Regions from separate parts of the Streptomyces yongxingensis genome, predicted to be linked through region 1. Evidence: riboswitches for the same ligand, from Rfam matches in the RefSeq annotation. Region 1 holds a riboswitch; each other region holds the start of a gene.
The links. Region 1 has a riboswitch for cyclic di-AMP ahead of ACZ6TD_RS14675 (M23 family metallopeptidase). Riboswitches for the same ligand answer to the same signal wherever they lie in the genome.

Region 1 (5,333 bases):
GGACGACCCCGTCCTCGAAGCTGCGCTTCTGGGTGTAGCCCGCGTCCGTGAACACCTTGATCATCTTGTTGTTGGCGGGCAGCACCTCGGCGGCGAACCGGCGGATGCCCCGCTCGCGCGCGACCGCGGCGATGTGTTCGAGGAGGGCGGAGGCCACCCCGCGGCCCTGGTGGGCGTCCTGGACGAGAAAGGCGACCTCGGCCTCGTCGGCGGGGGCCGCGGCGGGCATCCCCCTGCCGTCGATGCGGTCGTAACGAACGGTGGCGATGAACTCATCCCCCACGATGGCCGCCAGGCCCACCCGGTCGACGTAATCGTGGTGGGTGAAGCGGTGGACATCGCGGTCGGAGAGACGGGGGTAGGGCGCGAAGAAGCGGTAGTACTTCGACTCGTCCGAGACCCGCTCGTAGAAGCTGACCAGCCGCTGGGCGTCATCAGGGGTGATGGGACGGATCTGTGCCGTGCCGCCGTCCCGGAGCACCACATCGGCTTCCCAGTGGGTCGGGTAGGCGTGATGGTCCGACGGGCTCCGCATGGGAGCCAGGGTACGGGTCCACCCGGTCCGAATGGTGGACACCCTTGCGTCGGGGCCAAGTGTCGGGGGAAGGTCCGTATCGGGCCAGTCCGGGCATGGCCGGGCTCACTCGGACATCGTACGGGTGAATCCGGACACCGTATGATTTTGGTCTAGACAACAGCACCGTCACACCTGAAGGGCAACACCATGGCTGAGCGCCGCGTCACCATCGGCTGGGCCGAGGGCCTGCACGCCCGCCCTGCGTCGATCTTCGTCCGGGCGGCCACCGCCTCCGGCGTCCCCATCACGATCGCCAAGGGCGACGGCACCCCGGTCAACGCCGCCTCCATGCTGGCCGTGCTCGGCCTGGGCGCCCAGGGCGGCGAGGAGGTCGTCCTCGCCTCCGACGCGGACGATGCCGAGGTCGCGCTCGACCGACTGGCGAAGCTGGTGGCGGAGGGCCTCGAGGAGCTTCCCGAGACCGTCTGACCCGGGCGAGCCCTGTCTGGAATTCCCGGCTGATTCCCGGGGTGATTTCAGGGATTCGGCACGGCGGGGCCGCGGTGGCCGTATTGGTCGCCGCGGCCCGCCGTTTTTCTGCTACCGCACACAGAATTCCCAATGAGTTGTATACGGGAGCTCTGTTAATTCCGGCCGCTCGCCGTGTTGACGGAATGTTTCGAAGTCCTCACCGGAATCGGGCGGCGCAGCCGGTATTCCGACAGCGCGCGCTCGGTGTGCGCGGTGGCGAGCGCCCGCGCGCGGTCGGCGTCGCCGCGCGCCACCGCGTCCACCAGCGCGCCGTGCTCCGCCCAGGACTCCACGGCCCGCGCGGCCGGGTCGGGGCGCGCGGCGCCCTCGAGCGGCGCGGGCCGCGATCCGGGAGCGGCCGCGTACACCCACGCGGTCTTACGGCGCAGCTGGACGAGCAGCGCGGCCAGGCTCGGGCTGCCGGACGCCTGGGCCAGCGTCTCGTGGAACCAGTCGCCCAGCGGCCGCAGTTCGCCGAGCTGACCGCCCTGGGCCCGCTCCCGGCCGAGCCGGACCAGCCCGCGCAGCACCTTCAGATGGGCCTCGGTGCGGCGCTGTGCGGCCCGTGCGGCGCCCAGTGGCTCCAGCAGCGCGCGGATGTCCAGCAGATCGGCCGCCTCACGCTCGGAGGGCTGGGCGACGCAGGCCCCCGCGTGCCGCCGGGTCGTCACGAAGCCCTCGGACTCCAGGGTGCGCAGGGCCTCGCGGACCGGCACCCGGGAGACGCCGTAGCGCCGGGCGAGCAGTTCCTCGGTGAGGCGGCTGCCGGGCTGATATGCGCCGGATACGATGTCGTCGCGAATCGCCGCGCAGACCGCGTGTGCCGAAATCCGGCGACCGCCCTGGACCGCGTTCGTATCCCCGCTCACTTACGGTCCCGCATTGTCGAACCTCCGCCTTAACCCCCGCGAAACGCGGCCATGGAACGCGTATTGAACGACTCTATTCCACGCGGACGCCATTTCCGATGACGGGGAGCATTTCATGGATATTTTTTGGTCAGGCGGGCGGTGGCACGCCGAAGGCCCCGTCCGGCGGACGGGGCCTTCTCGGAAGTCTCGCGGGATCTCGGGATCGCGAGACCGCGCGGCGTTCGCGTCGGTCGCGCGACGGGTCAGACGTTGAGGCCGTGCGAGCGCAGGTACGACAGGGGGTCGATGTCCGAGCCGTAGTCCGGGCTGGTGCGGGCCTCGAAGTGCAGATGCGGTCCGGTGACGTTGCCGGTGGCGCCCGACAGGCCGATCTGCTGGCCGGGGGTGACCTTCTGGCCGACCGAGACGCTGATCGACGACAGGTGGGCGTACTGGGTGTAGGTGCCGTCGTTCATCTTGATGACGACGTTGTTGCCGTAGGAGCCGCCCCAGCCCGCCTCGACGATCTCGCCCATGCCCACGGAGTGCACCGTGGTGCCGGTGGAGGCGTGGAAGTCAATACCGGTGTGGCTGCCGGAGGACCACAGGCCGCTGGACGCCTGGTAGCCGGTGGAGACGTAGGAGCCGCTGATCGGCGACACGAAGGTGTTGAGGCGCTTGCGCTCGGCCTCGCGCGCCGCGCGCTCCTTGGCCTCCCGCTCGGCCTTGGCCTTCTTCGCCGCGGCCTCCGCCTTCCTGGCGGCCTCCTGGCGGGCGATCGCCTCTGCCTTGGCCTTGGCGGCGGCCTGCTCGGCGGCGGTCTCCTGGGACTGCGCCTGGGCCTCGATGTGGTCCGCGATACCGTCGCCGATCACGATCGCCTGGGTCAGACCGGTCTGCTGGGGGTTGGAGCCCCCGTCGGCCGCGAACGCCTGTCCGGTGATCCCGGCGACCACACCCGAGGCGACGGTCGTGATGCCCACGACGTTCGCGCCCGTGCGGATGTTGGCCTTGCTGGTGCGGCGATGCTTCCCGGTGGCAGTGCGGGTGGACGCCATACTGAGGCGCACTCCTTTCCTTCCTTCTCGCCTACCGGGTTAGCTGACGGGTTCGGAGCAGGAAGGTCTCCTACGGACTCCTCCCCCGGCCGGGGAAGGCGCCCGATTCACCCCTGGGGACGTGTTGGGTCCCCGGCTCCCCTGGCTCGCGCCGTACGGGGACTCGGCGATGACTGTCCGGTGCCGCGGGTGCGGCGGGTCGCTGGCGAACAGCCGGACTGACGCTAAACGGGCCCGCTTTCGATCACCAAACGGTTCCGGTTTTTTGTTGCTCTCCCCACAAACCAAACAAGCAGTCAATCCCATAAATCGGGCGTATGGGAAGGCCCCCGACGCCCTTACGGGGCCGGGGGCCTTCCGCTGTCGGCTCATGGACCGGACGTCTGCCGGACCGCCTCCGGACCGTCAGCGAGCGGGCCGGAGCGGCGGCTCATCGAACGGTTCCGGCCAACTCTCCTCGGCTCAGCCCGAGATGACGCGCACCTCGCCGATGCCCAGCGCCCGGACCGGCTCCTCGATCGCCGAGGCGTCCCCGACCAGCACCGTGACCAGCCGGTCCGCCGGGAAGGCGCTCACCACCGCGGCGGTGGCCTCCACCGTGCCGGTCTCCGCGAGACGGACGTACAACTGCGCCTGGAAGTCGTCCGGAAGATGCTGCTCGACCTGGTCGGCGAGGGTGTTCGCCACGGACGCCGCCGTCTCGTACTTCAGCGGGGCGACGCCCACCAGGTTCTGCACCGCGACATCGCGCTCGTCGTCGGTCAGCCCCTCCTCCTTCAGCGTGCGCAGCACCTTCCAGAGGTCGTCCAGCGCGGGGCCGGTCACCTCGGTGGCCACCGAGCCGCTGATCGCCAGCATCGAGGCGCCCGAGGATCCGCCCGCGGGCGACGGGGGCTCGGAGCGCAGCACCTGGCCGAAGGCGCGCACCCCGTAGGTGTAGCCCTTCTCCTCGCGCAGCACGCGGTCGAGGCGGGAGGTGAGGGTGCCGCCCAGGCAGTACGTGCCGAGCACCTGCGCGGGCCAGACCCGGTCGTGGCGGTCGGCGCCCACGCGCCCGATGAGCAGTTGGGTCTGCACCGCGCCCGGCCGGTCGACGATCACCACACGGCCGGTGTCGTCCGCCACGATCGGCGGAGCCGTGCGCGGCGCGCCCGCCCCGCCCGTCCAGGCGCCGAGGGTGTCCACGAGCGCCCGGTCCAGGTCGACGCCGCCGAGGTCGCCCACGATGACGGCGGTGGCGGTGGAGGGCCGGACATGCGCCTCGTAGAAGGCCCGCACGGCCGCGGCGTCGATGCCCTCGATGGTCTCCTGGGTGCCCTGGCGCGGCCGGGACATCCGCGACTCGGCCGGGAAGAGCTCCGCGGAGAGGGCCATCGAGGCGCGGCGGGCCGGGTTGGCCAGCTCATGGGGGATCTCGTCCAGCCGGTTGCGCACCAGCCGCTCGACCTCGCCGTCCGGGAAGGCGGGGGCGCGCAGCGCGTCGGCCAGCAGACCGAGGGCCTTGGGCAGCCGGGAGGCCGGGACCTCCAGGGAGACGCGGACGCCGGCGTGGTCGGCGTGGGCGTCCAGCGTGGCGCCGCAGCGCTCGAGCTCGGCGGCGAACTCCTCGGCGTCGTGCTTGTCGGTGCCCTCCGACAGGGCGCGCGCCATGATCGTGGCGACGCCTTCGAGCCCGGCCGGCTCGGCGTCCAGCGGCGCCTCCAGGTTGATCTCGACGGCGACGACCTGCTGGCCGGGGCGGTGGCAGCGCAGCACGGTGAGGCCGTTGGGCAGCTCACCGCGCTCGGGGGCCGGGAACGCCCACGGCCTGGGGGCGCCGCCCTTGGGCTGCGGGTGGAAGGTCATGGTCGCGGTGACGGCGTCGCTCACTGGGCCGCCTCCCCTTCTGCGTCGGTCTCGGCGGCTTCGGCGGTGCCGGCTGCGTCCTCTGCGCCCTGGACGGGCTCGTAGACCAGCACGGCGCGGTTGTCGGGGCGCAGCCGCGCCGCGGCCACGGCCCGCACCTCCTCGGGGCTGATGTCGAGCACCCGCTCCACGGCGGTCAGCGCCAGTTGCGGGTCGCCGAAGAGCACCGCGTAACGGCAGAGCTCGTCGGCCCGGCCGCCGACCGTTGCCAGCCGGTCCAGCCACTCGCGCTCGATCTGCGCCTGGGCGCGCTCCATCTCCTGCGGGGTCGGCCCCTCCTCGGCGAAGCGGGCCAGCTCCTCGTCGACGGCGGCCTCGATGGCGGGCACCTCGACACCGCCGGAGGTCTTCACGTCCAGCCAGCCCAGCGAGGGGGCGCCCGACAGCCGCAGCAGGCCGAACCCGGCGGCCACGGCGGTGCGGTCGCGGCGCACCAGGCGGTTGTGGAGCCGGGAGGACTCGCCGCCGCCG
Region 2 (5,333 bases), 1.9 Mb from region 1:
TGCTAATAGTCGGCTAATGCGACGCGAGCGGCACACTGCGGGATGTGCGCCGTGGGGCCTGCGTAGGGTCGGGGGCAAGGTGACCCTTGGAGCGCGGAGGTAGCGGGATGGCTGGAGTGCCGGCGGGCGTCGTGGCTGCGGGTGGGTTGGTCGGGGGGTATTCGGTGGCTCGGTGGACCAAGAGGCGGCCCCTGGGTGGTGTTGCCCTCGCGGCTGCGGGGGCGGTGGCCGCTCGGGGGTGGCGGGAGAAGGCGGGGAACGGGACCGCCGCCGCGCTCAGTGCGGCGTACGTTGCCGCGTTCGCCGGGTCGCATCCGCTGGCGAAGAAGATCGGGGCCTGGCCGTCCGTCTTCGCCGTCGCCGGTGGCCTCGCCCTCGCGTCCTGGGCCCTCGCCGATCGGCGGTCGGGGTCGTCGGGGTCGTAGGCCGTATGTAGCGGTGCTGGCGTATGCCTTACTCGGGGTGACTCGGACGGTGGGCCGGTGGGCGGGTTCGCTGCCCGCCCGCCGTCCTACCGCCGCCCGCCGTCCTACCGCCGCCCGCCGTCCTACCGCCGCCCGCCGTCCTGCCGCCGCCCGGCGGTCCGCGCCCCGTCCCGCCGTCTTCCGCTCAGTCCGATGCCGACGTCAGCAGGTCCAGTTCCGGCTGGGTCAGCTTGAGGTCGACCGAGGCCAGGAGGGCGGGGAGCTGGTCGACGGAGCTGGCGCTGGCCAGGGGGGCCACGACCGTGGGCTGGGCGAGGAGCCAGGCCAGGGCGACCGTGGCGGGCTCGGTGCGGTGGTTGGCGGCGACGTCGTCCAGGGCGGCGAGGACCTTCTGGCCGCGCTCGGTCTCCAGGTGCTTGGCCGCGCCCGTGGAGCGGGGGCTGTCGACGGCCGCGCCCGGGCGGTACTTGCCGGTGAGGAAGCCGGACGCCAGGGAGTAGTACGGGATCGTCGCCAGGTCGTGGCGGGCGGCGACCTCGGAGAGCTCGCCCTCGAAGGCGTCGCGCGAGACCAGGTTGTAGTGCGGCTGGAGGGCCACGTAGCGGGCGAGGTTCTCCCGGGTGGAGAAGGTCAGCTGGGCCTCCAGGCGGTCCGCGCCGACGTTGGACGCGGCGATCTCACGGACCTTGCCCTCCCGGACCAGCTCGTCCAGGGTGGTGATGATCTCCTCCACCGGCACCGACTGGTCGTCGTAGTGGGTGTAGTAGAGGTCGATGTAGTCGGTGCGCAGCCGCTGGAGGGATTCCTCGACGCCCGATTTGATGGCGGACGAGGTCAGCCCGCGCGGCTCCGGGGAGCCGGCGCCCACCTTGGTGGCGAGGACGATGTCGGAGCGGTTGCCGCGGGAGGCGAACCAGTTGCCGAGGATGGTCTCGGACTCGCCGCCCTCGTTACCCGGCACCCAGGCGGAGTAGACATCGGCGGTGTCGATGAAGTTGCCGCCGGCCGCCACATAGGCGTCGAGCACCCGGAAGGACTCGGCCTCGTTCGCGGTCCAGCCGAAGACGTTCCCGCCGAGGGAGAGTGGGAAGACGGAAAGGTCACCGATCTTCTGTGTGTTGTCAGCCATACATCTTTACAACGGTTGGCTGGACGGGGTTGTTCCAGCGTGCGTTCGTGAAGGTCGGCCCCGTGGGAACGTAAATGGCGTAAAGGGCGCAAAGGGCGTAAAGCCGGCGGCCCTGGCGTCAAGGGGGGAGAGAGCGCCAGGACCGCCGGGGTATCAGGGGTTCAGCCCGTGCTGGCGCAGCCAGGGCATCGGGTCGATCGGCGAGCCGCCGCCCGGCCGGACCTCGAGGTGGAGGTGCGGGCCGGTCACATTGCCGGTGGCGCCGACGCGGGCGATGACGTCTCCCGTCGACACCTTGCCGGAGGTGACCACCATCGAGGACAGGTGGCAGAACCAGAGCTCGGTGCCGTCGTCGAGGGTCAGCACGATGCGGTAGCCGTACGAACCGGCCCAGCCCGCCTGGGTGATGGTGCCGCCGTGCAGCGCCTTGACCGGGGTGCCGGTCGGGGCGGCGAAGTCCTGGCCGGTGTGGTCGGCCGACCACATGTCGCCCGCCTGGCCGAAGCTGGCGGTCAGGGTGTACGAGCCGACGGGGAGGGTGTACGCGGCGGCGAGCCTGGCCTGGCGCTCGGCCGCGGCCTTCTTCTCGGCCGCCTCCTTAGCCCGCTGCTCGGCGGCCCGCTTCTCCGCCTCGGCCTCGGCCTTCCGCTTGGCGGCCGCCTCCGCGGCCTGGTCGGCGGCCTTGTCCGCGGCGGCCCTGGCGTCCTTGGCGGCGGCCTGCGCCGCGGCGGTGCGACTGTCCTCGTCCGCCGCGTTCTGCTGGTTCTCGGCCTGCTGGAGGATGCGGGCGCGGAGCGCCTCGCCCGCGTCGGTGGTGCCGCGCTGCTCGTCCTCGGTGGTCAGACCGGCCTGGGAGAGCGGGGCGGCGACGGTCTGCGAACCGCCGTCGTCCGAGTCCGACGCCCAGGAGCCGATGCCCGGCAGGTCCTTGGCGGCGGGCAGACTGGCCTTGACCTCATCGGCGACATGGCCGAGGTCGGGCATGGATATGGGGAGCGCGGGACGGTCCTTGGCGCTGGCCATACCGCCCGCACCGACCGCCGCGATCACACCGACCCCCAGAACGGCGCCGCTGCGCGCCATGGTTCCACCCCGCTGCTTGGCCACGCGGTGCCGGCCGCGTACGGGAGCGATGGACTCCTCGGTGGGATTCCACTCCTCCCAGCTCTCGGCCTCGAATCCGGCACCCGGGCCCTCGGAGGCGCCCTCATCCGCGTAGCGGTCGTCGGGACCGAACGTGTAACGGTCGTCGGGGCCGAACGCGTATCGGTCGTCGGGGGCGAATCGGCCGTCCCCTGAGCTCATCCCGCCGCCGGCGTCGAAGCCGGGGCCGTAGGCGGTGGCGGTCCCCAAACCGCCTCCCCGCGTGCGATACGGAGCCTCGTCCAGGACAGACCTGTTGGACGCCACGGAGGCGCACTCCTTTCCTTCCCTCTCGCCTACCGGGTTAGCTGACGGGTTCGGAGCAGGAAGGTCTCCTACGGGTCAGGTTCGACCCGATTCACCCCAAGGTTGTTGGTTCCCCGGTTCCCTTGGTGCTGCTGGTGATGCGGTGCTGCCGCTGTGCGTACGGGATTCGGCGACGGCGCACGGTGCCGCCCTTGCGACGGTTGTGACGACCGCGCTGCGTTATCGAACGTTAATAGAGAGCGCGATGTGATTCCAAGCTGTTCTGAGGAATCCGCACACCTTTGGCATGAACTTAGCTCCCAAGAAGGGACAGATGGGGGCGAGTCGACATGCTGGGCAAGAGTTGGCAAAACCACAGACGGATCGATCGTGCGTCAATTGTTATGCGGAGGGGGCTCGACCGGTTACCCACGGTGCTCGGCGCGGTCGGCTACGACGGCGTGGGTTTCGCCCTGTCGTTCCCCCCGCCGCCGTCCCGCCCGTTGCCGCGGGCCGGGGTCCGACGGACCGCCAGCAGCGCCATGTCGTCCGGCGTCCCGCCACCCGTATGGCGCTCGACATCGGCCACCAACGCGTCCAGCAGCTCCTGCGGATCGGCGAAGCGGCGGCCGCGCAACCGCTCCTCCGGGTCATAGAACTCGCCATGGCGGTCCCGGGCCTCCGTCACCCCGTCCGTGAACAGCAGCAGCGTCTCGCCCTCCGCGAACGCCAGCTCCATCACCCGGTCCGGCCAGCCCGCCAACTCCCCCATCCCCATCGGAAGCGCCGGCGCCTCCGGCTCCAGGGCGCGCACCGCGCCACCCTCCTCCAGGAGCAGCGGCGCCGGATGACCTCGGTTGATCAGCCGCAGGGTGGAGTCGCCGCGCGGAATTTCGGCCACCACGGCCGTCGTGAACCCCTCGACCACCTCCAGGTCGGCCCGCCGGGCACCCTCGCGCCGCAGCGCCCGCTCCAGGCGGCCCACGAGCGCCTCCAGGGTCGTCTCCTGCTCCGCCGCCTCCCGGAAGCAGCCCAGGAGGATCGCCACGACCTCCACGGCCCCCAGCCCCTTGCCGCGTACGTCCCCGACGGTCAGCCGTACGCCGTGCGGGGTGTCCTGGACCGCGTACAGGTCACCGCCGATCGCCGCGTACTTCTCCGCCGGTACATAGCGCGCGGCGATCTCCAGCCCGGCGAGCCGGGCGGGCGGCGCGGGCAGGACGGCGCGCTGGGCCGCCTCCGCGACACCGCGCGCCGAGGCGAGCCGGTGGTAGCTGCGGCGTACGACGCGGTTGATCACCACCGCCAGCGCGGTCACGGTCGCCACCGTGATGATCTCGGTGGCCGCCTGGGTCGGGTCCCTCACCCCGTGCAACTCCGCCAGCAGACAGGTGGTGAGGACCGCGACGACGGCCGTGACGATGGTCTGACGCAGCGGTAAGAGCGCCGCGGCGACCAAGGGGGCGGCGGCGAAGAAGGGCGAGGCGGTGTAGCCGGGCGGGGCGGCCAGGTCGAAGGCGATGCCGCCGAGGACGAGGACGGCGGGGACCCAGCGGGCCATACGGCGGCCCGGGGGCTCCTTACCGCTCTCCTCGGCCGGAGCGGACCCCCCGGCGGACCCGGCGGACGCGTTGGCGGCGGCACCGGCCGCGGCGCCGGTGTCGATGAGCGTACGGAGGCGGGTGGCGGGGCGGCGGCGGGCGAGCGGGCGGCTCAGCCGGGGCCAGACCGTACGCCGCTCCGTACGGCCCTCCGTACGGGCGCCTGTACGAGCCCTGCTCCCTCGCACCCGCACCGGCTTCTCTCGCTTCCCTGGTCCGCGTCCCGCCGTCGTCACAGCGTCACGGCGTCACCGTCGTCACGGCGGTCACCGTCGTCACCAGGCTTCCGGCTGACGGGCCGCCAGGCGAGCCGGTGTCGGCCAAGCGGGTGCTGGGCGGGTGGGGTGCACGTCAGGGCCGCGACAGGCGGGCTACGGAAGCGTCAGGTATCGCGTGCGTCGGAGGTACCGCGTACGTCAAAAAGGTCGACGCCCGAGACCGCGTGCGTCGGAGGTGCCGCGTACGTCAGAGGTCGACGCCCAGCGCGCGGGCGTGGCGGTCCGCCGCGAGCTCCGCCGAAACCTCGTCGAGGTACACCTCGCACACCAGTCGGCCGTCCCGGGTCAGATTGTGCTCCAGCTCCCACAGCACGATCTCGTCCCCTCCTACGAGCAGGAAGGCGTGCTCGTAGAAGCGGCACCAGGTCGCGTCGGGACCGCCGGAGCGGCGCCGGGGCTTGGGCGCGAGGGCGATGTCATGGGCGAACGCGGTGGCCAGCAGCCGCTCGGTCTCCTCGCCCGGACGGTCGGGGTTCTCCGCGCGGCGCAGGACGCGACGGGCGTGGTCGGC
Region 3 (5,333 bases), 2.8 Mb from region 1:
GGATGATCCCGGCGATGCTGCACGGCGCGCTGACCATGCTGGTGACCGGCGTTGCGCTGGTCGGGCTCAATCAGGCGGACGACAACAGCGTCAATACCGTCAAAATCGGCGTAAAGCTGGCGCTACTGGTCGTCATCCTCGGCCTGGTCTATGTGAAGCGCGATGAGGAGAAGGTAGAGTCGGCCGCCTTCGGCGCGGTGGGTGCCTTGACAACGGCAAACATCTTCATCGCCGTGCTGTGGACCTGACGAACGAATGTTCTGGGGGTAATCCCACCACAATCGCGACACGATCCCGGGCAACCGTTTGCACTCGCGAGCTGTCCTAGTAAAGAGCGAGGCAGTCGAGAGGAGTGGCCAATGGGGGTAGTGGGGGCAGTCAGAAGTCATGGGCGGCGCGTGGGCGTCGCGCTGGGGCTGGCGGGGATGGCGGTGCCGCTCGCGGTCGCCGTCGCCGGTCCTGCGCAGGCTCAGGCGCGGCCGCTGGGCAGGTCGGCCGGATCGGTGACCCCGGTGAGCACGGCCGCGTCGTCGTGCACGACCACCGCGGGGCCGTACCAGAAGCAGGCCGAGCGGTTCCTGGGCCGTCCCGTGGACGGGCGGCAGTCGCGGGCGGACTGTCTCGCGATCCAGAAGTTCCAGATCGACCACGGCATCAGCCCGACGATCGGCTACGCGGGCCCGATCACCTCGGGTGTGATGAGCCTCATCAGCGCCCAGAAGGCCGCCGGGCACAATCCGAACGCGGCGAAGAAGTGCCCGACCAACAAGGGCCGCATCGCCTGCGTGGACCTCACCCGGCAGCTGAGCTGGGTCCAGGACGGCTCCCGGCTGGTCTACGGGCCGGTGCCGGTGCGGTCCGGGCGGGACGGCTTCGAGACCCGCACCGGGCTGAAGAGGATCTACTGGCGGGACATCAACCACTGGTCGACGCTCTACAAGGTCGCCATGCCCTACAGCCAGTTCTTCGACGGTGGCCAGGCGTTCCACTCGATCGCCGGCAGCGTATGGTCCCCGCCCGGCTCCCACGGCTGCGTCAACATGCGTAAGGGCGACGCCAAGAAGTACTGGAGCCTGCTGAAGAACGGCGACGACGTATACGTCTACGGGCGCAAGCCCGGCACCTGAGCCACTGACGGCGCCGCTGAGGCGCTGACGGCGCCGCTGAGGCGCTGACGGCGCCGCTGCCCCGGGCTGGGACCCGGGGCAGCGGCGCGTCAGGACCAGGGGCCTACGAGGGCCGCACGCTCCCATAGATCGGCATCTCCGTGATCGGCGCCTTCTTCACCACATCACCCGGCTTCGGCGCGTGGATCATCATCCCGTCGCCGATGTAGAGGCCGACATGGCTGATGTCGTCGTAGAAGAAGACGAGATCGCCCGGCTGGAGTTGGGACGTCGAGACGCGCGTACCGGCCTTCACCTGGTCCCAGGTGGTGCGCGGCAGCGAGATCCCGGCGGACTTCCAGGCCGCCTGCGTCAGCCCCGAGCAGTCGAAGGAGCTGGGCCCGGTCGCGCCCCAGACGTACGGCTTGCCGAGCTGCGCCTTGGCGAAGGCGATGGCCTGGGCCGCCTTGGAGCTGCCCGCCGGGGCCGAGGGCGTGGAGGGCGCCGTCGAACCGGAGCCACCCGCGTTCTGCTCCTGCTGCTTCTTGCGCGCGGCCGCCTCCTGCCGCTGCTTCTCGGCCAGCTCGGCGGCCTTACGGCGGGCCTCTTCCGCCTTCTTCTTCTCGATCGCCGCCAGCCGCGCCTTCTCCTTGGCGGTCAGATTCGCCAGCAGCCGTCGCGCCTCGGTCAGCTTGTCCTGGACGGTCTTCTTCTGGACCTTCAGCTGCTTCTGCGACGCGGTCAGCGAGGCGAGGCTCTCGCTGGCCTTACCGCGCTCCTTGGCGGCCTTCACCCGCTGCTTCTGGAAGTCGTCGACGGCCTGCTTCTGCCGGCCGGTCATCCGGTCCATCAGATGCGACTGGTCGAAGACGTCCTGCGGATCGTTGGAGAACAGCAGGGTCGCGGCGGAGCGGGCCATTCCGCCGTCGCGGTACTGGGCGGCGGCGTACTGGCCGAGCATGCGCCGGGCCTCGTTGACCTTCTCGGTGCGCTGGGCGACGGAGTCCAGCAGCTTGTCGACCTTGGCCCGCTGCTGGTCGGTGCGCTCCTTGGCGGCGTTGTAGCGCTGGGTGGCGGTCTCCGCCTGGTGGTAGAGGGTGTCGACCTTCTCCTTCACCTTCTCGATCGACTGGGCGGCCGGCTTGGGATCGGCGGGCGCGGCGTTGGCCGACTGGGAGAGGAGGGTGACGGATGCCAGGGCGGCCGTGGTGAACCCGACGGCCGTACGGCGGCTGTGACCGGTGAGCGGGGCGGGTATTCGGGTCCGCGGCTTGCGGTGCGACGCCAAGGGAGGCGACTCCTTCCGTGGACCGCCTACCGGGTTAGCTGTCGGGTTCGGGCGGTTCGGAAGGTTGCCCTACGGCCGTGTCCGGGCGGCACTCGCGTGCCACACCGGTCGGGCCGATTCACCCCGGTGTTGCGTTTTTGGGTCCCCGGCTCCGGGCGCCTCACGGCGGTACCGGACTCGGCGGAGGCCGCCCGTGCCGACGTGGTTCGCCGACGGATCTTCCGGGCCGCCTGACGCAGGACGGTAGCCAACACGTGGGGCTCCTGTGAAGACTGGTGACCGCTTTGCCCGAAACCGTTTCGTGATGTTCGGACGTCGGCTGTCAGTGGGGCGGCCTAGACTCGGGGAGCGATGAGCAGCCTCTTTGACGACAGCTTCCTGGCGGACCTCGGGCCTCCTTCGGACGAGGAGCGGCCACCCCCGCCCGAGGATTCGGCGCACCCTGGCCACGGCGGTGCCGAGGACGTGCCGCATCACCTCTTCAGCGGCGATTTCGACGCGCCCGTGCCCCGGGAAGCCCACTACCGGGACGGCGCGGCCCGGCCCGCCGTGGACCCGTCCGCCCTGCTCGAGGGGTTGAACGAGCAGCAGAGGGCCGCCGTGGAGCACACCGGCTCCCCGCTGCTGATCGTCGCGGGCGCCGGCTCCGGCAAGACCCGGGTGCTCACCCACCGCATCGCGTATCTGCTCGGCGCCCGCTCCACCCACCCCGGCCAGATCCTCGCCATCACCTTCACCAACAAGGCGGCGGGCGAGATGAAGGAGCGCGTCGAGGAGCTCGTCGGCCCGCGGGCCAACGCCATGTGGGTGTCCACCTTCCACAGCGCCTGTGTCCGCATCCTGCGCCGGGAGTCGAAGAAGCTGGGCTTCACCTCGTCGTTCTCGATCTACGACGCGGCCGACTCCAAGCGGCTGATGTCGCTGGTCTGCCGGGATCTGGACCTCGACCCCAAGCGGTTCCCGCCGAAGTCCTTCAGCGCCAAGATCTCCAACCTCAAGAACGAGCTGATCGACGAGGAGACCTTCGCGGGGCAAGCTGCGGACGGCTTCGAGAAGACGCTCGCCGAGGCGTACGTGATGTACCAGGCGCGGCTGCGCGAGGCCAACGCGCTGGACTTCGACGACATCATCATGACCACGGTCAATCTGCTCCAGGCGTTCCCGGACGTCGCCGAGCACTACCGCCGCCGCTTCCGGCACGTCCTGGTGGACGAGTACCAGGACACCAACCACGCGCAGTACACACTCGTGCGCGAGCTGGTGGGCACCGACACCGAGGAGACCACGGCCGCCGAGCTGTGCGTGGTGGGCGACGCCGACCAGTCGATCTACGCCTTCCGGGGCGCCACGATCCGTAACATCCTCCAGTTCGAGGAGGACTACCCCACCGCCCGGACGATCCTCCTCGAGCAGAACTACCGCTCGACCCAGACCATCCTGAGCGCGGCCAACGCGGTCATCGAGCGCAATGAGAACCGCCGCCCGAAGAACCTGTGGACGCAGGCCGGAGCCGGGACCGAGATCACCGGCTATGTGGCCGACACCGAGCACGACGAGGCCCAGTTCGTCGCCGACGAGATCGACCGGCTGACGGACGCGGGCGACGCCAAGGCCGGGGACGTGGCGGTCTTCTACCGCACCAACGCCCAGTCCCGTGTCTTCGAAGAGGTCTTCATCCGCGTCGGGCTGCCGTACAAGGTCGTCGGCGGTGTGCGCTTCTACGAGCGCAAGGAGGTCCGGGACGTCCTCGCCTATCTGCGGGTGCTCGCCAACCCGGAGGACTCCGTCCCGCTCCGCCGGATCCTGAACGTGCCCAAGCGCGGCATCGGGGAGCGCGCGGAAGCCATGATCGACGCGCTGTCGCTGCGCGAGAAGATCACCTTCCCGCAGGCGCTGCGCCGGGTCGACGAGGCGTACGGCATGGCGGCCCGCTCGGCCAACGCCGTCAAGCGGTTCAACACGCTCATGGAGGAGCTGCACACCATCGTGGAGTCCGGGGCGGGCCCGGCGACCGTCCTGGAGGCGGTGCTGGAGCGCACCGGCTATCTGGCCGAGCTCCAGGCGTCCACCGATCCGCAGGACGAGACCCGGATCGAGAACCTCCAGGAGCTCGCGGCCGTGGCCCTGGAGTTCGAGCAGGACCGCGGCGAGGAGAACCCCGGCACCCTCGCGGACTTCCTGGAGCAGGTCGCGCTCGTCGCCGACTCCGACCAGATCCCCGACGAGGACACCGAGGGCTCCGGCGTGATCACGCTGATGACCCTGCACACGGCGAAGGGCCTGGAGTTCCCGGTCGTCTTCCTCAGCGGCATGGAGGACGGCGTCTTCCCGCACATGCGGGCGCTCGGCCAGACCAAGGAGCTGGAGGAGGAGCGGCGGCTGGCCTATGTCGGGATCACCCGGGCCCGCGAGCGGCTCTATCTGACCCGCTCGACGATGCGCAGCGCCTGGGGACAGCCCGCGTACAACCCGCCGTCCCGCTTCCTGGAGGAGATCCCGGACCAGTACGTGCGGTGGCGGCGCACCGGGCCCGCCACTCCGTCGGCGTCCATGGGCGGCATCGCCTCGACCCCGCCGTCGGGGCTGTCGTCCGGTCTGTCGACGTCGCGTTCGCGCACCGGGGGCAGCGGGTTCGCCACCCGGCGGGCCAAGGAGCGCCCGGTGGTCGCCCTGGCCATCGGCGACCGGGTCACCCATGACTCGTTCGGGCTGGGCACGGTGGTGGCGGTCAAGGGCAGCGGGGACAACGCGGAGGCGACGATCGACTTCGGCGACGAGAAGCCGAAGCGGCTGCTGCTGCGGTACGCACCGGTGGAGAAGCTGTAGCGGGCGGCCGGACGCTGAGGCTGCGGCGCGCGACGGTGAGGCTGTAGCGCGCCGGTGGGCGCGCTACGGCGGGCAGAGCTGAGGCCCGCCCGGTCAGGCCGGTCAGATCAGAT
Region 4 (5,333 bases), 3.0 Mb from region 1:
CACCACATGGGATCACGTCGCCGAGTGCGAGAGCGGCGGTATGTGGAGCGCCAACGAGGGCAACGGCTTCTACGGCGGGCTCCAGCTCACCCTCGACATGTGGAAGAAGTACGGCGGCACGGAGTACGCCCCGCGCCCCGACCTCGCCAGCCGCTCCCAGCAGATATCCGTCGCCGAGGCGATCCTCGGTGACCGCGGCCCCGACGCCTGGCCGAGCTGTGCGCTGGGCGCCGGGCTCACCGACGGCGGCGGCGCCCCCGATGTGGACCCCGGCAGCACGGCCACCCCGGACCGGGGGACGGGTCGCGGCGGGGACGACCCGGGGGACCGGGGGCGGGACGGCTCCTCCTCGGACGCGGACCGTCCGGGGACGTCCGACAGCGCGGACAAGCCGGACGCGCCGGACGCGTCCGGGTCGGCCGAGGACCCGGAGGCGCCCCACACCTCCAAGTCCCCCGACGGTCTGGACGGCTCCGCGTCGGACGACCCGGCGTCGGACGGCCCCTCGGACTCGGACAGCCCCTCGGCGTCGGACGGCTCCAGGACTCCCTCGGCGGACCCCTCCGCCGACCCGGCGCCCTCCGGCCGCCACCGCGGCGCCCCGGACGCCGGGGAGCGGGCCGACGACGACGATGCGGGGAGCGCACGGCCCTCCGGGCGCCATGCCTCGCGCGGCGCTTCGGACCGCGACGGGAGCTCCACGGACGACGATTACACCGTTCGCCCCGGTGACAACCTGTCAGGAATCGCCGAGCACCAGAATGTGTCCCGGGGTTGGGAAGGGCTCTACGAAACCAACGAGGACCTCATCGGAACCGACCCCGATCTGATCATCCCTGGTCAGCGACTTGACCTCACCATCAGGGAGCAGTGATTCGGGGGGAATTGCCCGATCTGGACCCGGTGAGACATACATCTCGTCACATCTTCCGGGCCGCACCTCGTGTCCGATCCCTCCTCACCCGGCCCCACCTGCGCCGATGTGGGCCGGGTGAGATCAATTACAGCCCCATTCGCTGCCCTTGGGGTGTTTGAACGTTCTTGGAAGGTGTGTTTACCGTCTTTCCGCTCGCCACCGCGGGCACCGTCGATCGTCACGCCGAATCCTGCCGGCGGTCGGGGGGAACCGACGCGTCAGCGCCGAAGGCAGGAGCGGGGGACCCAAGGTAGGTGCCGAATGGCCTGTGGAAACGGGCTCGTCGGCTAGGGGTGAAGCCGGGAGCGACCATCGCGACCGGCCGGGCAACTCACGTCCGAACCCGACAGCTCACCTCGTAGGCGTCGGTGAGGAAACGAACCAAAATGCTCAAGTCCAACGGGAAGCACCGCCGCCCCTCCAAGGCCACCCGTATCGCCGCGCTCACCGGTCTCGCCGGTGCCGCCGTGGCGGCACCGCTCATCGGGGCGACCTCCGCCTCGGCGGCCACCACCTCCCAGTGGGACCAGGTCGCGCAGTGTGAGTCCGGTGGCAACTGGTCGATCAACACCGGCAACGGCTACTACGGCGGCCTGCAGTTCTCGAGCTCCACCTGGGCCGCCTACGGCGGCACGGCCTACGCCTCCACCGCGGACAAGGCCAGCAAGGCCCAGCAGATCCAGATCGCCGAGAAGGTCCTGGGCAGCCAGGGCAAGGGCGCCTGGCCGGTCTGCGGCAAGGGTCTGACCTCCGGCGGCAGCCCGTCCGCCCCGTCCGCGCCCTCCGGCTCGCAGAGCCAGTCCTCGCCGACCACCAAGTCGGCCCCGGCCGCCAAGCCGGCCCAGCCGAAGGCCCAGCCGAAGGCGCAGCCGCACACCGCGCCCGAGCCCGCCGCGCGGCACCAGACCCGTGGCCCGATCAAGAAGGGTGACGGCGAGTACAAGGTCAAGTCCGGCGACACCCTCGGCAAGATCGCCAAGGCCCACGACGTCAAGGGCGGCTGGAAGAAGCTCTTCGAGCTGAACAAGGACATCGTGGAGCAGGCCGACCTGATCTTCCCGGGCCAGCAGCTGCACCTCCGCTGAGCCACGGTCACGGCCCCGGCCCGAGGACTCCCCCCGAGGACCTCTCCTGAGGCCGGCCGCGAGAGACGAGCCCCGGCCGGGCGTGCCGCCCACTATGGCGCGCCCCGCCGGGGCTTTCCCAATGCGCAAGAAATCTGGATTTTTGATCCAGAATCTGGCTTTTTGTGTCACGCCCCCGTCTCGTGGGGCGGGCGAACGCGGGGCGCAGCCCTCCCGGCCCGTTAGGCTCGTGCTGCTACCGCAGACCCATACGAAGGAGAACCTCGTGCCGTCCATCGACGTCGTCGTAGCTCGCGAGATCCTCGACTCGCGAGGCAACCCCACGGTCGAGGTCGAGGTTGGCCTCGACGACGGCAGCACCGGCCGTGCCGCCGTGCCGTCCGGCGCCTCCACCGGCGCCTTCGAGGCCCTCGAGCTCCGTGACGGCGACAAGAACCGCTACAACGGCAAGGGCGTGGAGAAGGCCGTCCTCGCCGTGATCGAGCAGATCGGCCCCGAGCTGGTCGGCTATGACGCCACCGAGCAGCGGCTGATCGACCAGGCGATGTTCGACCTGGACGCCACCCCGGACAAGTCCTCGCTCGGCGCCAACGCGATCCTCGGCGTCTCCCTCGCCGTCGCGCACGCCGCCTCCGAGGCGTCCGACCTCCCCCTCTTCCGTTACCTCGGCGGCCCGAACGCCCATCTGCTGCCGGTGCCGATGATGAACATCCTCAACGGCGGGTCGCACGCCGACTCCAATGTGGACATCCAGGAGTTCATGATCGCGCCCGTGGGCGCGGAGTCCTTCTCCGAGGCCCTGCGCTGGGGCGCCGAGGTCTACCACACCCTGAAGTCCGTGCTGAAGGAGCGCGGCCTGTCCACCGGCCTCGGCGACGAGGGCGGTTTCGCGCCGAACCTCGGCTCCAACCGCGAGGCCCTCGACCTGATCGTCGAGGCGATCAAGAAGGCCGGCTACCAGCCGGGCCAGGACATCGCGCTCGCGCTGGACGTCGCCGCCTCCGAGTTCTACAAGGACGGCACGTACCAGTTCGAGGGCCAGTCCCGCTCCGCCGCCGAGATGACCTCGTACTACGCCGAGCTGGTCGCCGCGTACCCGCTGGTCTCCATCGAGGACCCGCTGAACGAGGAGGACTGGGACGGCTGGAAGACCATCACCGAGCAGCTCGGCGACAAGGTCCAGCTGGTCGGCGACGACCTCTTCGTCACCAACCCCGAGCGGCTGTCCCGCGGCATCGACAGCGACACCGCGAACGCCCTGCTGGTCAAGGTCAACCAGATCGGCTCGCTGACCGAGACCCTCGACGCGGTCGAGCTGGCCCAGCGCAACGGCTACAAGTGCATGATGTCGCACCGCTCCGGTGAGACCGAGGACGTCACCATCGCCGACCTGGCCGTCGCCACCAACTGCGGCCAGATCAAGACCGGCGCCCCGGCCCGCTCCGAGCGGGTGGCCAAGTACAACCAGCTGCTGCGCATCGAGGAGATCCTCGACGACGCCGCCGTGTACGCGGGCCGTTCCGCCTTCCCGCGCTTCAAGGGCTGAGCGGACACGTCTGACGCCCGTCCCCGGCCGCGGTCCCGTACCGTGGCCGGGGACGGCGCCGCTCGACGGCGTTACCCAAGCGAAGTCACCACCGGGGAGGCGACGTGCCGGCGGATCGGGAACGGTTCTCCACCGCGACCAGGCTCAAGGCGCTCGGCGAGCACGCCGCCGCCCGGGTCTACCGCGTGCGCACCAAGCGCCGCCGCGGCCGGCTGACCGGCCGGGCCGCCCTGCTCGCGCTGGTCGTCTGCTCCCTCGTCGTGGCGCTCGCCTATCCGATGCGGCAGTACATCTCCCAGCGCTCCGACATCGCCGAGCAGCGGCACGAGGCCGAGCGGGCCCGCGAGGACGTGAAGAAGCTGCGGGAGCGGAAGGCCCGGCTGCGCGACCCCGCCTACACCGAGCAGCAGGCCCGGGAGCGGCTGCACTTCCTGATGCCGGGGGAGACCGGCTACAGCGTGGTGGACGGCGCCGGCCTCACCGAGCACTCCACCGACCGGGGCGCGGCCGGCCGCCCCTGGTACACCAACCTCTGGGACGCCGTGGACACGGCGGACGCGGCGGGGGCGGGCAGCGCGCGCCGCTGAGGCGCCGCGCTCCGGCCGCCGGCCGCACCCGGTGTTCGAACCGAAACGAAGAAGAAGAACTTTCCAAACTCATGGATACGCCCCCGCCCCAGACGGAGCCCACCGCGCCCACCGACGCGGACATCCACGCCGTACGGGAGCAGCTCAACCGCGTGCCCCGGGGCCTGCGCGCGGTTCAGCACCGCTGCCCCTGCGGCAATCCGGACGTCGTGGAGACCGCGCCGCGGCTCGAGGACGGTACGCCCTTCCCCACCCTCTACTACCTGACCTGTCCGCGCGCCGCGTCCGCGATCGGCACGCTGGAGGCCGAGGGCGTGATGAAGGAGATGACGGCCCGGCTGGGCACCGACCCCGAGCTGGCCGCCGCCTACCGCGCCGCCCACGAGGACTACATCGCGCGCCGCGACACCATCGAGGTGCTCCAGGGCTTCCCCAGCGCGGGCGGGATGCCGGACCGGGTGAAGTGCCTGCACGTGCTGGTCGCCCACTCCCTCGCGGCCGGCCCCGGGGTCAATCCGCTCGGGGACGAGGCGATCGCGATGCTGCCTGAGTGGTGGCGCAAGGGCCCGTGCGTCGCGCCCTGCGCCGCCTCGGCCGAGGAGGAGAGCGCATGACCCGCGTGGCGGCCGTGGACTGCGGCACCAATTCGATCCGGCTGCTGGTCGCCGACGCCGACCCGGACACCGGCGAGCTGACCGAGCTGGACCGCCGGATGACGATCGTCCGGCTGGGCCAGGGCGTGGACCGCACCGGGCGGCTGGCCCCCGAGGCGCTGGAGCGCACCTTCGCCGCGTGCCGGGAGTACGCGGAGGTCATACGCGGGCTGGGCGCCGAGCGCGTCCGCTTCGTCGCCACTTCGGCCTCGCGGGACGCCGAGAACCGCGAGGAGTTCGTGCGCGGGGTCGTGGAGATCCTGGGCGTCGAGCCCGAGGTGATCACCGGCGATCAGGAGGCGGCGTTCTCCTTCACCGGCGCGACCAAGGAGCTGACCGGCCATGAGCATCTGAGCGGTCCGTTCCTGGTGGTGGACATCGGCGGCGGCTCGACGGAGTTCGTCAGCGGCGACGACGGGGTGCGGGCGGCCCGCAGCGTCGACGTCGGCTGTGTGCGGCTGACGGAGCGGCATCTCATCGTCAAGGGTCAAGTGACCGATCCGCCAACGGCCGGTCAGATCAGTGCCATCAAAGCGGATATCGGCC

Region 2: another riboswitch for cyclic di-AMP. It lies ahead of ACZ6TD_RS23020 (M23 family metallopeptidase); the one in region 1 lies ahead of ACZ6TD_RS14675 (M23 family metallopeptidase).
Region 3: another riboswitch for cyclic di-AMP. It lies ahead of ACZ6TD_RS27200 (C40 family peptidase); the one in region 1 lies ahead of ACZ6TD_RS14675 (M23 family metallopeptidase).
Region 4: another riboswitch for cyclic di-AMP. It lies ahead of ACZ6TD_RS28035 (transglycosylase family protein); the one in region 1 lies ahead of ACZ6TD_RS14675 (M23 family metallopeptidase).

What each region holds. Positions count from the first base shown of each region.
Region 1 covers NZ_CM145717.1:3,518,451-3,523,783, forward strand. Annotated here, with positions in the region: gene ACZ6TD_RS14660 (bifunctional acetate--CoA ligase family protein/GNAT family N-acetyltransferase) at 1-535, opposite strand, end outside; gene ACZ6TD_RS14665 (HPr family phosphocarrier protein) at 725-1,006, shown strand; gene ACZ6TD_RS14670 (GntR family transcriptional regulator) at 1,162-1,917, opposite strand; gene ACZ6TD_RS14675 (M23 family metallopeptidase) at 2,163-2,957, opposite strand; cyclic di-AMP (ydaO/yuaA leader) riboswitch at 2,972-3,136, opposite strand; gene ACZ6TD_RS14680 (M16 family metallopeptidase) at 3,420-4,802, opposite strand; gene ACZ6TD_RS14685 (M16 family metallopeptidase) at 4,823-5,333, opposite strand, start outside.
Region 2 covers NZ_CM145717.1:5,388,210-5,393,542, forward strand. Annotated here, with positions in the region: gene ACZ6TD_RS23010 (hypothetical protein) at 108-425, shown strand; gene ACZ6TD_RS23015 (aldo/keto reductase) at 610-1,554, opposite strand; gene ACZ6TD_RS23020 (M23 family metallopeptidase) at 1,708-2,964, opposite strand; cyclic di-AMP (ydaO/yuaA leader) riboswitch at 2,976-3,119, opposite strand; gene ACZ6TD_RS23025 (PP2C family protein-serine/threonine phosphatase) at 3,395-4,504, opposite strand; gene ACZ6TD_RS23030 (DUF6227 family protein) at 5,010-5,333, opposite strand, start outside.
Region 3 covers NZ_CM145717.1:6,297,327-6,302,659, forward strand. Annotated here, with positions in the region: gene ACZ6TD_RS27190 (hypothetical protein) at 1-248, shown strand, start outside; gene ACZ6TD_RS27195 (L,D-transpeptidase) at 369-1,127, shown strand; gene ACZ6TD_RS27200 (C40 family peptidase) at 1,231-2,394, opposite strand; cyclic di-AMP (ydaO/yuaA leader) riboswitch at 2,403-2,587, opposite strand; gene pcrA (DNA helicase PcrA) at 2,746-5,220, shown strand.
Region 4 covers NZ_CM145717.1:6,479,333-6,484,665, forward strand. Annotated here, with positions in the region: gene ACZ6TD_RS28030 (transglycosylase family protein) at 1-874, shown strand, start outside; cyclic di-AMP (ydaO/yuaA leader) riboswitch at 1,129-1,296, shown strand; gene ACZ6TD_RS28035 (transglycosylase family protein) at 1,303-2,001, shown strand; gene eno (phosphopyruvate hydratase) at 2,267-3,547, shown strand; gene ACZ6TD_RS28045 (FtsB family cell division protein) at 3,652-4,134, shown strand; gene ACZ6TD_RS28050 (DUF501 domain-containing protein) at 4,206-4,748, shown strand; gene ACZ6TD_RS28055 (Ppx/GppA phosphatase family protein) at 4,745-5,333, shown strand, end outside.